2 regions of the Paenibacillus sp. FSL K6-0276 genome follow, and region 2 is predicted to be linked to the other one. Evidence: predicted binding sites of a transcription regulator. Region 2 holds the regulator's gene; the other holds the start of a gene.

Region 1 (7,675 bases), 1.4 Mb from region 2:
ATCCGTCATCCATTTGTCAAATTGTTGGCCTTCTGGTGCTCCATAGGCTGCTATTGTAACAGTGGCTCCTTGAGCATAATTTCTGCTGCCTTTACCATTTACGACTTCAACGGCATATTCTTGACCTGGATCTGTTATGTCCTTATAAGTTGCTGTTACTTTAACAGCTTCACCAGGCATTACAAATGTAGTAGATTCTGCATTTGCATCTTTGAATACAACGCTAATGTTATCCGTCATCCATTTGTCAAATTGTTGGCCTTCTGGTGCTCCATAGGCTGCTAATGTAACGGTGGCTCCTTGAGCATAATTTCCGCTGCCTTCACCATTTACAACTTCAACGGTATATTCTTGACCTGGATCTACAGTTGATTTAGCACCATAAGCTTCAAACTCACGGAAACCTGCCCATGCAGGGTCAATACCCAAAGCCGTCACTTTGATAAATTTAACATGATTAGCTGACCAAGTATCTTCTGTAACACTTTGAGTAACTGGAGTATCCCACTTATTCACCGTTCCGTTCCAGGTTTCTCCATCAGAAGAGACTTCTATTCTGTACTTCATCGTACCTGAAGCGGATTCCCAAGTCATCTTTGAACCCGTAACATCGTACTGTGCTCCCAGATCAACCTTCCACCAGTGTTCAGTGTTTGGATTGCTTACGCTCCAACGAGTCGATATTTGACCATCATTACCCATAGCTGCTGTATTACCTGACTGCTGACTGCTTGCAGTTGCAGGTTTCCTTAATGCAATGTTCGGATCTTCTTTTACTGTAATTTCTGCAACAGCTTTCATGTTAGTACCTTCTATCGTACCATTTACATTAAATTGACCTTCTTTGTTAATCTGTTCATCCGTAATAAGATCCCACGTCACAGCTACAAAACGCTTTGAATTATCACTCATCGTTACTTCGATCATGCTTGGTAAAAGCGGTTTTACGCCAATAAATGTGCTCATTTTTATTTTAGGAATTTCACTAATTGTAGCTTGGCGCTCCGTAACTATAACAATAGCCTGTGCTTTGATATTAGAACCTTCTACTATACCCTCTACTTTGAATGATCCAACATTCTGGTAGCTACCTTCAGCTATTTCACTCCAAGTTACAGGTACATTTGCAACTGTACCAGTTGAGGTTACCATCTTAGCCGTTGCTGGCATCATAGGTGCAGTTCCTACTGTCGTGTAAACCGTCATCACTTTTGCATCTACGATATCTACTGCCCCACTCGCTGTTACGGTTACAGTAGCTGTAATCGCTGCAGCTTCAACGCCATTAATATGTCCTATTACTTCAAATTCTCTTTCTTCAGCATATTCTGAAGGGGTAATGGCTGGCCATTGCACTGGCAAATCCATTTCTGTGCCATTGCTCAGTGTTGCCTTTACAGTTGCAGGCATTTCCGGATGCATACCGACTGCAGTACTAACTGTAACGGTATTTGGTCCAGTTATGGATGGAGCTTCTTGAGCAACTCGCATTTCAGCTACACTCGCCCAACCATTAATTCCTTCTAACGCTGTTAACTTAACATGAGTTATTGGCTTAGGATTATTAATATTTATAGACTTTGTATCTACATTAACCTCCCAATTACCTTCCGCTACCTTCTCAAAGTTCACTCCATCGGCACTTGTATATAACCCATATTTCGTTATCACTCCATTTTTCTGGCTTTGTCTTGGCGTTACATCTACTCTGTTTACACTGTAAACTTTACCTAAATCAAGCGTAATGGATTGTGGTAATTCATCACTTCCATCCCAAGCTGTGTGCCACAATGAACTTGTGTTTCCATCAAGAACATTTTCTGGTGCATCACTTGGTTGATAACCCGTTGCACTTGCAGTGATACCATCTACAGGTATAACTGATAAATCAACAGGTGTAATTTGTGGTGGTTCAATCGTAGCATCCTTTGCTTCTTTAACCACTAGATCATCAAGGATAAAGTCTCCTGCTGAACTCCCAGTAGTATTCCTTGTTCCAATCCAGAAATCTTCTGTGCTTGCTGTAAATTTAACCGTAAACGGTGTAGGAACAGTTACCTGTGGCATTGGTACATTCATCACTTCCTTAGTACCGTTACCAACAACGAAATTAATCTTCTTATCGAACTGACTTTCATATTTGAAAGATACTTCGTAAGTTGTTCCTTTATCAAATCGTAGAGTCTGCGGTAATGTTCTCATGATCAGACCGCTACCTGTTTTATGTGACTTAATGGACCATCCTCCATTTAATACGTCATCAACTTCTTTTCCATTCCAACCTTTCTGGGTGTATGGAGCGTGTGATTCTGATAAGTGAGTACGTGGATCACTTACTCCGTCAGCATCTGCAATGACAAATGGAGTCAACCCTTGGTCCACATGCTCAAAATCTTCTGCTACGACTATCTCTGGAGATTGCGGTACAACTCGCTTGGTAGGTACGCAGCGAACATCGTCAAAGGTTACAATTGCTGTTCCTCCAGCTACCTTCAAGTACAATGTAGCTGTATCCTGTCCTGCTGCAACATCAAACACGACTCTCATTCGTTGCATATTGGTGCTGTGCTTGGAGTCAGCTGAAATGTAGTTTTGCAGCGGTGAACTTTCCGTATAGTTCGTGATGTCTGCTCCGCCAAAATCTTTCACGCCAATCGTCGTTCTACGTTTTGCATTTCCTGCCGTGTTTGGATCAGTTGCATTTGTACTGTTTGGCGTATTTCCTACCTGAACATATATGGAAGCCGAGTAGGTTCCAGGGTTCAATCCTGATAACTCCGTCTCTAATACAGTCTCTTCCGTATTTTCTTTGACGACTAATTCATATTGTCCACGATGGTTACGTTCTACGGTTGCAGCACTGTCTCCACCTTTGATAATCGACCAGTTGTCTAATGTTCCGCTGTTGAAGCTTGGGTCCTTTGCAGGCATCGCAAATCCCCAATTCATATCTTTAGCAGTTACAGACACATCACCTTTGTATACAACGTAAGCCTGTTTTGCTTTAGCATCAATCGTAATTTTGCCATCAACTACGCTTAATTCTTTTGCTTCTTGCTTACCCGTATCAGTTAATGTATATAACTTCACTGTTGATACATCGTTCCAGCTATTTGGAAGCTCCCAAGTCGTTGATCCGCCACCTTCATTGTAGTGGTACAGTTTCTCTTCAACTTTAGCCAATTCACTATCTGTCTTATCAGCATTTGGCGACCACGGCAACAAGTATTTGAGGTTATTGAATTTTACATCATCATAAACATTACCGTCACTTGTTCCTTTTTGAATTCTCACATCTTCTTCAAGAAGCTTTTTAGCATCTTTCGTGAAGGTTCTTTTTCCGTCATTTTTTCTTTCAGCAACGACATTTCCTTCAAATTCGACTCTTCCCACATTGTTGTTTACATCGTACTTCGTCATCGGGAAGCTTTGCAGATATTTCGTTGGCAGATTTGTTTCGAATACAATATCAATCATTTCATCATAATCTACTCTACCCTGCCATCCTTCCGCATCATTTGCCTCCGTACCGCCTAGGATTGGATGGCGAGCGATCCACGTATCTTTCTGGTGATTTCGCACAAATCTAGCGATATCACTGCTATAGCCCTTGATGCTCTTACCGCCGTAATCATAGTCAACTGACCAGTGATTCCAAACGGCATCATCTTCTAATACATTTGGAAACTCCGTCGTAAGCGTCCAGCCAAAAGAATTCACTTCTCTTGCAAATCTTCTTCCGTTAAAGCCCTGCTCATACCATGCATCCGCATAAATAAAATCAAGTGTTGGCGCATCGTCCTTTAACATCTGTAAACGGTTCAGTCTGTTGCCAGAATAAACTTCTCTACGGTATGTTGGGTCATCAAAGTCATAGGATGGATCAAGCCAGTCCCAACCGCCTTTATTGATATTTACTAATTGATCATCAAATGCCTTTGCTTCCGGGTGTGCACCTGTACCACTAATGTGTACACCCATAAAAGCATTATAGTTCTGCGCTTCTCTTACAAGCGTATCCATATCCTTCTGTCCGCCCTGACGTACACCTATATGTCCGCCGTAATCCGGATGTGCGGAGTCATGCCCTTCTGCTTGGTAACCCTTTAATTCCACCCACTGTCCAAGCCCATCAGTTGATAGATATATTTTCTTTGTTTCATCTAAAGTCTTTAAGAATGGGTTGGTTGCCTGGCTGCCAAAGTTCATCGGTATACGGTGAACAACAAGTTCAGACATTCGATCGCTGCCTACAGGATTGTTCATGATATCTCGGAATGCAACAGCTGCATCCTGCCAATCCATTTTAGCATCCGCATTTGCATCCGCTGTGATAACGACCTTACTATGTGGTAAAGGTTCTATTATGTTTTCTGGCATATTATTTCCACGATATACCCATGAAGCACTCCACAAAGCTGTACGGGAGTAATCCGTTTTCTTGGTCGTCTGTTTCACAATCCGGTGATTGTCATTATCTCCATCGGCATTTGTATCACCATATGCATTTGACCATACACCTGCTGCCAGTTGATCATTGTTAATGAACGCGTACATATAGTTTTTTGGTGAACTATCTACCGTAGGAGTACCTGATACATCTTGATACACATCACCTTTTTTATAAACAGCGTTTTCCATTCTGGAACCGGCAAATTTAGCACCCGCTTCTGTACTTCTTACTGATACCAAGCTATGGTTCGGAATTTCAATGGTATGTATTCTTTCTGTACCATTTTCTTCCACCTTTGTCACTTCGAAATCAAGTGAATTTTTCACTACTTTCATTGTTAGCTTAATGACTACATTCAGCTCATCAACAGTTAGCACATAGTAGGCTTTGTCTGCCTCTTCTGTGTACTCTACTTTCGGTACATAGTCTGTTCCGTTAATTCTTACTATGTTTAATGCATCTTCTGAACCATGCAACACCTTGTTATTTAACTCATATTTCACTACTCTTGGAAAATTCTGATCTAATTGAACTGACATTATATTTGATTCAATGATTCCATCATTAGCTGCAGCATCCGCAATTCCTGAAAATGCAGGAATTGTAATACTACTCAGCTGTGCAGAGACTACCACAATGGCTAAGTTTTTAATTACCTTTGACAGTGACATTTTTATCCTCCTTCGGGTTCAATCTATTCCTTGCCAATTGCTCTTAATTGATCTTTTGTGTAATTGCCATCGATCAGCATCACCTCCTTTGAGTCGAACAAACTGAAACCGCTTACAAAATCACCAGTATCATTGCTTGTCATGCTGACTGTGGAAGAGATCGCTTATTTTTTTGAGAATCTGAATATAATGATGAATTCATGGAAGTATTCATAGGAAGGAGCATTCTAATTACAAAATGCTATATATCTGTAGGATTTCAAATACCTTTATCGATATTGTGAAAAGAGAAGAGTCAATCGACTTTATATGTGTTCATCTTACTCTCCAGCCACTGGAAAGTTAATGACGATAATTTGGATTTATTGATAAATTTTACGGAAATCGGACAAATAAGATCTTATTAGATCGTGTACCCTGAGCTCCCCTCTCCGTCGCATTCGAACCTCCTGATTTCATAAAACAATACAAAGAAGATCGCCTACACTCGTGTAGGCGATCTTCTTCGAAGTTAAACCAAATGGCACAACACAAAACTGCAGTAAGCTAAACCATCATTTATTTTTCGTTTAGCATAGCTAGAATCACAGTGACTGCTTCAGCTCTAGTGGTAAAGGCATTCGGATTAAATTTGCCATTCCCATTCCCCTTAATCAATCCTGCTTCTGCTGCTGTTGCCACATAAGGTCTTGCCCATACTGGAATCTGGTCAGCATCATCAAACGTCAGTGTTGCCTTTGGATTTACTTCAAGACCCAGTGCACGAACGGCAATGACTACTAATTCAGATCGTGATATTTCTTTATTCGCACGGAATGTGCCGTCTTCGTATCCCGTAATAAAACCAGATTTAACAAGTGTTTGAATGAATGACTGAGCCCATACTGGTGTTTGCTTCTGATCAGCAAAACTAAACTCCGTATCACCAAGCTCCAATTTCAGCGCTCTAGCTAACATCGTTGCAAACTCACCACGGGTTACCGTACCATTCGGGCGAAAAGTTCCATCTTCATAGCCAGTTACAAAACCAAGTTCAATCGATTTTTCAATGGAAGCCTTAGCCCAATGATCCACTAGATCCGTAAGCTTTACTTTTGGTGGTTCTGGCTTCGTTGGTTTTACTGGATCTTTTGGCTCAGCTGGCTTAGGCGTTGGTGTAGGCATAGGTTTTGGATCTGGTGTTGGCTTTGGATCTGGTGACGGTGTCCAGCCACCACCTGAAGAGCTTGATTCAGTCGTCACCGTTACACTTGGACCATTCACACTCCAGTTCCCTGCTGCATCACCTGCTTCAACTTTAAAGGCATACGTCGTGCCAGACGAAAGGCCACTGACGGTATAGTTCGTGATATCATCTGCTAATGCAGCTAGTTCTCTGCCATTCTTATATACCTTATAGCTTGTTACACTCGTATCATCCGTTGCTGCTGCCCATGAAAGCGTAAGGCTAGTTTTACCAACATTTGAAGTCTTTAATGCTTTATCCGCAGGCCATGTTGGTGCAGTTTTGTCTACTGGTGGTTCTACCCCAGGAATTTTTGCATCATCGAATGTTTTTACTGCTGCTTGAAGTGCTTCGATTGCTGCTGTCACTTCTGCTTGTGTTGTTGCCTTCTCTACAACACCTTGTGCTGCTTCAATCGCTGCTTTTATTGCATCTACTGCTGCTTGCGGATATTGTCCTGGCTGATCGCCAACAACTGCTCTTTCAACTTTTGCTTGTGCTGCTGCAATCACTGCCTTCAGTTCTGTTGTATCCACTTCCGCTGGTTCTACCCCAGGAATTTTTGCATCATCGAATGTTTTTACTGCTGCTTGAAGTGCTTCGATTGCTGCTGTCACTTCTGCTTGTGTTGTTGCCTTCTCTACAACACCTTGTGCTGCTTCAATCGCTGCTTTTATTGCATCTACTGCTGCTTGCGGATATTGTCCTGGCTGATCACCGACGACTCCATGATCAACTTTGACCTGAGCTGTTGTAATCGCTGCTTCGAGCTCTGTTGTATCCACTATAGGTGATTTTACGCCGTAAACTTCAAACTCACGGAAACCTCCCCACAGTTCCGGGTATCCCATGACAGTTACCTTGATATATTGGGCACCCTTAGCCGTCCAGTTATCTGTTCTAACTTGTTCCGTGTTGGTTGTGTTATTCATATGGTCAATCACTGTGATCCAAGTTGCAGCGTCACTTGAAACCTCGATCTTATACATCATGGCCTTACCGGCTTTTTCAAATATTACCTTTGAACCCGTTAAATCATATTTTCCGCCAAGATTCACCTGCCAATAGTGTGGATTCTTATCATCAGACACGCACCAACGAGTTGACTCATCACCATCGTTACCTGCTGATGCTGGACCGCTGTTTTGCTGGCTATCTGAAGTAGCAGGTTTGTTTAATACGACATTGTTTGATTCCGGTATAATTACACTCTTCATACCGCGTACTCTTATCTCATCAATCGAAGCGATTCCTTCTGTAAATGTTACCCTCACATACCTTACTTCATCATTTGAAACTCTGTCCGTTTTAACCTTGCTGGATTCT
Region 2 (7,675 bases):
TGTGGATATAGCCGGGATTATGTGGATAGCGCTATTGATAAGTGGATAACTATTTTAACTTGGATGGGACAAGATTTCAAGACTATTTTTAAAACCGCATAGAGCTGTGGATAACTAAAAATAAAGTTATAAATAATGCAATAGATTAGCGCACAATAGGCGCTCTTGTTATACTTATCCTAAATGTAATTTAATAAAGGATGAGGTGAGTTTGTGGTAATAAGACAACTACGTCCAGAAGAGTTCGATGCCAGCATGAACTTGTCAGAATATGCTTTTCAATACAAGTTACCTAGTGAAAAACGGGAAAGTGCTAAGAAAAGTTTCAAGCCAGAACGGGTATGGGGTGCTTTTGAGGACGGGACATTGGAAGCTAAATTGACGATTATTCCTTTCCAAGTGTACATACAGGGCAGAGTGGTACCTATGGGTGGTATTGCCGGAGTAGCGACATGGCCAGAGAACCGTAGACAAGGACATGTGGCAAATCTACTTTCTCATGCGCTGCATACGATGAATGAGGCGGGTCAAACGCTCTCTTTTCTACACCCGTTCTTGATTCCGTTTTATCGTAAATTTGGCTGGGAGATCTACTGTGAATATAAGAAATACTCTATTCCTGTAGCGAAATTTCCCAAGAAAGTTGAAGTTGAGGGTAAAGTTAAACGGGACATAAAAGATATTGAAGTATTGGATAGTTTATATAATCGATTCGCTGTCAGATATAACGGGACACTAAAGCGAGATTTGGACTGGTGGGAGAACTCTGTTTTGAATGATGAAGGAAAAAGTGCAGTGTTTTACTCCATGAGTGGTGAACCAGAGGGATACGTGCTGTATAAGGTAGAGAACAGAGAACTGGTCATTGATGAATTTGTTTTTTTGAACGAACAAGCTCGGCAGGGGCTGTGGACATTTCTTGCGAACCACGATTCAATGGTGACTGGTGCATCGTTAAAGCTGGTGCCTTCGGACGACATGTTACCCTTCTTTTTGCCAGATCCGCGTATAGGGCAGGAGAATTATCCTTATTTTATGGGGCGCATTGTTAACGCCAAGGCATTCATTGAAAGTTACACCTTTAGAGGACACGGTAGCCAGAAGAAACAGGTTATATATATCGAAGACAAATATGCACCTTGGAATGATGGATTGTGGGAATGGAATATCTCTAATGAGGGATCCGCTACTTTGATACGATTTGAAGGGGAACGGACAGAAGCAGACTTAAGCTGTGACATAGGCACATTGACGGCCTTGATGCTTGGATACAAACGTCCAATTGAAATGGTTCGTTATGGAAGTGTCACAGGCCAGCCAGCGGCACTGGAGTGGTTCGAAGAAATTCTACCTCGAGCAGAGACCGCATTATTTGATTATTTTTAAAAATATAAGAAAGTATAAGTTTCACGCTATACTTTATCTTTATATTTCTCGCTTAAACGCTTATCGTCCTAATAAGGACGCCGAAGGCGTTTATACTTGACAAAAATTAGGCTCTCCCTTCGAAAGATGTTGGGAGAGTTCTTTATTTCCGAATACATTAGCCGAAAAAAGTGAAAAATAAGAGAATCCACTTGGAATTAGTACAGAATATGTTATAATATTAAAAAGTCAAAGAAAGTCAAAGTCAACGCAACATAATGACATTGATCCGATCCTCTGAACGTGTGGATTATCCGCAATGTTTAAGTTCAATTAAAGATTATTGTTTTTATGAATGCAAGCCGCAAGCGATATAATAAAGCTATAAGCACTGGAGGATGAGTGATGCGCAATATCTCTGATATTATTGAACAATATCTGAAGAATATTTTGCATGAAAGTCCCGAAGGTACGGTGGAAATCCAGCGAAATGACCTGGCGGACCAGTTCTCATGCGTACCGTCACAGATCAATTATGTCATCAGTACACGCTTTACTCTGGAAAAAGGTTATGTGGTGGAAAGTAAGCGTGGTGGCGGGGGATATATTCGTATTCAACGTTTTGAATTGCCACCAAACGTGGCACTGCATGCCCATTTAAACCATACAATAGGTGGCGGGATTGATCAGAACGCTGCTGAAGGTTTGATTTATCAGCTGGAGGAAGCTGGTTTTCTTAGTAAGCGTGAAGCGTGTCTTATGCGCGCTGCTGTTTCTCGGGAATGCCTAACGGTTAAGATTCCATACCGGGATGAGATTCGTGCCAAGATTATGAAGGCGATGTTAATCTCTTTGTTAGGCAAATAATTGTCAACCATAAGGGAGGGGCTTTCGCTTATGCAATGCCAGGAATGTGGCGTCAAGCCGGCAACACTCCACTTCACTAAGATCGTGAATGGAGAGAAGACGGAGTTTCATATCTGCGAGAGCTGTGCACGGGAGAAGGGTGAACTGATTCCCGGAACTGCTGGGGGATTCTCCATCCACAGTCTTCTGTCAGGACTGCTTGATCTTGAAGGCGCTGGCAAGGAGAAGTCCGCTGCAACGAAGACTACGCAGAGTCTGCAATGTGAGAATTGTGGGATGACGTACTCCCAGTTTAGTAAATTAGGCCGTTTTGGTTGTAGCTCCTGTTATAAATATTTTAACAGCGCACTGGACCCGCTTTTTAAGCGAGTGCATGGCAATACCTCACATGTAGGTAAGATTCCTAAACGTGCAGGAGCCCAGATTGTGTTTAGACGCCAAATTGATGAACTCAAGCAGGAATTACAGCAAAGTATTGTACAGGAAGAATTCGAGACAGCAGCGGAGCTGCGGGATCAGATTCGCCGACTTGAAAAAGAAATAGTACAAGAGTAAAGTCTTTGATATATAGGGGGGATATGACATGTCAAGTCTCCGATTTACTGAACAAGCGCTTAGTGATTGGATGCGCTCTGGAGGTAGTCACTCCGAGATTGTAATTAGCAGCCGTATGCGTATTGCCCGTAATCTAGAGCATCTTCCGTTCCCTATGATAGCTTCCTTAGAGCAATCGGAAGAGGTATTAGAGCTGCTGGCCCCTGTGTTTCATGAGGAAGTAGCTGCGGATTTCGGATCTTTTCAGCTTCTAAAGCTTGATGAAGTGAATGAACTGGACAAAAAGGTACTGGTCGAGAAGCATCTAATCAGTCCTAATTTAGCTAATGATTCACGTGGCGCGGCTGTATTATTAAATGAAGATGAGTCGGTCAGCATCATGATTAACGAAGAGGACCATCTGCGAATCCAATGTCTGTTTCCTGGTCTTCAAGTTAGAGAAGCATGGGAACGTGCGACAGCGATCGATGATATATTCGAGGCAGCTGTCAATTACGCTTTTGATGATAAAAGAGGATACTTGACCAGTTGTCCCACCAATGTTGGCACTGGGCTTCGTGCATCGGTGATGCTGCATCTACCAGCGCTTGTAATGACTCATCAGATCAATCGCATTCTGTCCGCAGTGAATCAAGTGGGATTGACTGTAAGAGGAATTTACGGTGAGGGTAGCGAAGCAGTAGGGAACATCTTTCAAATTTCAAATCAGATCACCCTCGGTCAAACGGAAAGTGAAATTATAGAGAACCTTCACAGTGTAGTCACCCAGATTATTGAGCATGAGCGAAATGCCCGTGAACGGTTGCTTGTTGATTCCGCACTGAGAATTACGGACCGAGTGAAGCGTTCTTATGGGATCTTGTGTTATGCAGCTCTTATGGAGCTTAAGGAATCTGCACAACGGCTGTCTGATGTGAGACTTGGGGTTGACCTTGGCATTCTGGAAGGCCCTTCGATTTCAGTGCTTAATGAACTTAACGTTAAGACACAGCCAGGATTCCTGCAAAAGATGTTCGGTGATGAGTTGAACGCCACTGAACGAGATATGTATCGGGCGAAACTGCTCCGAGAGACACTGGGAACACAACATTAATATAGATATTTATTATTCATGGAGGTGCAGGAGATATGATGTTTGGAAGATTTACGGAACGCGCACAAAAAGTGCTAGCGCTGGCGCAGGAAGAAGCTGTTCGTTTAGGACACAACAATATTGGCACAGAACATATTTTGCTCGGACTTATTCGTGAAGGAGACGGCATTGCTGCTAAGGCGTTAATTGCTTTGGGTCTGGGTCTTGAGAAAATCCAGGACGAAGTGGAGACACTGATTGGCAGAGGCCAAGAACAGCCTACGAACATTGCTTATACTCCTCGCGCCAAAAAAGTTATTGAGCTGTCGATGGACGAAGCCCGCAAGTTGGGTCATACGTATGTCGGCACTGAGCATATTCTGCTTGGACTTATCCGTGAAGGGGAAGGTGTCGCGGCTCGTGTGCTTAATAACCTCGGCATCAGCTTGAACAAAGCTCGTCAACAGGTGCTACAGCTTCTGGGAAGCAGCGAGGCTGCCTCTAGTCATAGTGGGACTCCGGCTAACGTCAGCACACCGACCCTAGATGGTCTTGCGCGCGATTTGACCGCCTATGCTAAGGAGGGTAATCTAGATCCAGTTATCGGCCGTAGCAAGGAAATTGAACGTGTTATTCAGGTGCTGAGTCGCCGGACTAAGAATAACCCGGTACTGATCGGTGAACCTGGGGTTGGTAAAACAGCTATTGCTGAAGGACTTGCACAAAAGATTATCAATAATGAAATCCCAGAAACGCTGCGCGACAAACGCGTAATGACGCTCGATATGGGCTCTGTAGTGGCTGGTACGAAATATCGCGGTGAGTTTGAAGACCGCCTCAAGAAAATAATGGATGAGATTCGCCAAGCAGGTAATATCGTGCTCTTTATTGATGAGCTGCATACTCTGATTGGGGCAGGTGGCGCAGAAGGTGCAATTGACGCTTCTAACATTCTGAAGCCGGCTTTAGCTCGTGGAGAACTTCAGTGCATAGGCGCGACTACGCTTGACGAATATCGTAAATATATTGAAAAAGATGCTGCATTGGAGCGTCGTTTCCAACCGATTACGGTGGATCAGCCGTCTCCGGAGGAAGCGGTCCAAATTTTGTTCGGACTTCGCGATCGTTATGAAGCGCATCACCGCGTGAAGATTACCGATGAAGCTATTGTGGAAGCAGTGAAGCTGTCCGATCGTTACATTCCAGATCGTTTCTTGCCAGATAAAGCGATTGACCTTATCGATGAAGCGGGATCTAAAGTAAGGCTTCACTCTTACACCATACCACCAAATCTGAAGGAACTGGAAATGCGCTTGGATGATATCCGTAAGGAGAAAGATTCCGCAGTTCAGAGTCAAGAGTTTGAAAAAGCGGCTGCCTTGCGTGATACAGAGCAAAAGATCCGTGAAGAACTTGATACGACGAAGAACCAATGGAAAGAAAAACAAGGTCGCACCGATTCTGAGGTTACACCTGAAGATATCGCACAGGTCGTAGCTAGCTGGACAGGGATACCTGTAAGCAAGCTGAAGGAAGAGGAGACAGACCGTCTGCTTAACATGGAGGCTTTACTACATGAACGAGTGATCGGTCAGGACGAAGCCGTTAAGGCGGTTAGCCGTGCGCTGCGCCGTGCGCGTGCGGGTCTTAAAGATCCGAAACGCCCAATGGGTTCCTTCATTTTCTTGGGCCCAACGGGTGTAGGTAAAACTGAGCTGGCTCGTGCTCTGGCTGAAGCCATGTTCGGCGATGAGAATGCGGTCATCCGCATTGATATGTCGGAATACATGGAGAAGCACTCCACGTCCCGTTTAGTCGGAGCCCCTCCTGGGTATGTTGGCTATGAAGAAGGTGGCCAATTAACGGAGAAGGTACGCCGTAAACCATATTCTGTAGTGCTGCTTGATGAAATTGAAAAAGCGCACCCAGAAGTATTCAACATTTTGCTGCAAGTTCTTGAAGATGGTCGTTTGACTGACTCTAAAGGACGGGTAGTCGATTTCCGTAATACATTAATTATTCTGACTTCTAACGTAGGTGCACAGGCGATCAAGAAGAATTCGACACTTGGATTCACAGCTGTACAAGATGCCGGAGCAGAATACGGTAATATGAAGGGCAAGGTTATGGAAGAGCTTAAGAAGAGCTTCCGTCCTGAGTTCTTGAACCGGATTGACGAAATCATCGTCTTCCACTCCCTTGATGAGAAGCATATTGCTGAAATTGTTACGTTGATGTCTGATGAACTGCGCAAGCGGCTACGTGAATATGATGTTGATTTCGTACTCACAGATGCAGCGAAGGCTTTCTTAGCTAAGGAAGGTTACGACCCAGCCTTTGGTGCACGTCCATTGCGTCGTGCGATTCAGAAGCATATTGAGGACCGTCTCTCTGAGGAATTGTTGAGAGGAAATATCCAAAAGGGTGATTCACTCAACATTGATGAAGTTGGCGGAGAACTTGTAGTGAATAAAGTGGATGCTCCAGTAGCGCCATTGCTTGAAAAAGAAGTAGAAACCGAATAAAAAACGGAATAAATAAAGCTTTCGCTCCTCAGTTTATAGAGGGGCGAGAGCTTTTTTTAAATATAAGAAAGTATAAGTTTCACACAATACTTTATTTCTTATATTTCTCGCTTAAACGCTTACCGTCCTTATAAGGACACCGAAGGCGTTTATACTTGTTGTAAATTAATCTCTTTAAAATATACATTTAGTACAAATTCCGAATGACCTTTCGTTAAAGGGGCAGAAATGGTAAACTTTCATTAGAAGAAAATATCCGCAATTTAAAAGTTCGGACCGTAAGGAGAACAAATGGCTAAACCAAAAACTAAATTTTTTTGCACCGATTGTGGATACGAATCGCCAAAATGGTTCGGTAAATGTCCTGGGTGCCAAGCTTGGAACTCCATGGTGGAGGAAACAGAAAGCGTAGTCAAAACACAGGGAATGAATGCCCCTATTTTTCATAGTAAAGAAAAGGCACAATCAATCATAAGTATAGAAAGTGACAAGGAACCGCGCATACTGACAGGTATAGGTGAGCTTAACCGTGTTCTCGGTGGGGGGATCGTGCCAGGATCGCTGGTGCTAGTAGGGGGAGACCCAGGAATCGGTAAATCTACGCTCTTATTACAGACGTCGCATGCACTGACAACTCAGGGATTGCGAGTACTGTACATTTCGGGCGAAGAATCGGTAAGGCAAACTAAGCTACGCGCGGATCGCCTCGGTGCGTTGTCAGCTGAGCTATATGTACTATGTGAGACGAATATGGAAAGCATAGAAGAAGCGATTGAACAAATTCAGCCGCAATTTCTCGTGATCGATTCGATTCAGACTGTATTTATGCCAGAAGTAACCAGTGCGCCAGGCAGTGTGACCCAGGTTCGGGAATGTACGACAAGATTTATGCGTATCGCTAAGATTCGGGGAATTGCTACAGTTCTCGTTGGGCATGTCACCAAGGAAGGAGCTATTGCAGGCCCACGGATGCTTGAACATATGGTGGATTGTGTGCTGTATTTTGAGGGAGAGCGGCATCATACGTATAGACTTCTGCGGGCTGTAAAAAACCGCTTCGGTTCTACGAATGAAATCGGCATTTTCGAAATGGGTGAAGTGGGGCTAACAGAGGTAGAGAATCCTTCTGAACTCTTCTTGTCGGAACGTCCACTCGGCGTAGCCGGATCTACCGTCGTGGCCAGTATGGAAGGAACTAGACCAGTGCTCGTAGAGCTTCAGGCTCTTGTCGCTGCCACCCATTTCCCCTCCCCGCGGCGGATGTGTACAGGTATGGATCACCAGCGGATGG

Evidence for each region. Region 2 encodes CtsR, which represses protease genes until heat stress. Its sites were predicted from a motif close to ATGGTCAATAAAGGTCAAACA; they were not measured.
Region 1: the regulator CtsR is predicted to act here: its motif matches at 5,159-5,179, upstream of MHH52_RS03650 (endo-alpha-N-acetylgalactosaminidase family protein).

What each region holds. Positions count from the first base shown of each region.
Region 1 is NZ_CP150276.1:825,402-833,076, reverse strand. Features, by position in the region: gene MHH52_RS03650 (endo-alpha-N-acetylgalactosaminidase family protein) at 1-5,124, opposite strand, end outside; gene MHH52_RS03645 (discoidin domain-containing protein) at 5,683-7,675, opposite strand, start outside.
Region 2 is NZ_CP150276.1:5,549,777-5,557,451, reverse strand. Features, by position in the region: gene MHH52_RS26335 (GNAT family N-acetyltransferase) at 214-1,386, shown strand; gene MHH52_RS26330 (CtsR family transcriptional regulator) at 1,771-2,232, shown strand; gene MHH52_RS26325 (UvrB/UvrC motif-containing protein) at 2,263-2,787, shown strand; gene MHH52_RS26320 (protein arginine kinase) at 2,816-3,880, shown strand; gene clpC (ATP-dependent protease ATP-binding subunit ClpC) at 3,916-6,384, shown strand; gene radA (DNA repair protein RadA) at 6,676-7,675, shown strand, end outside.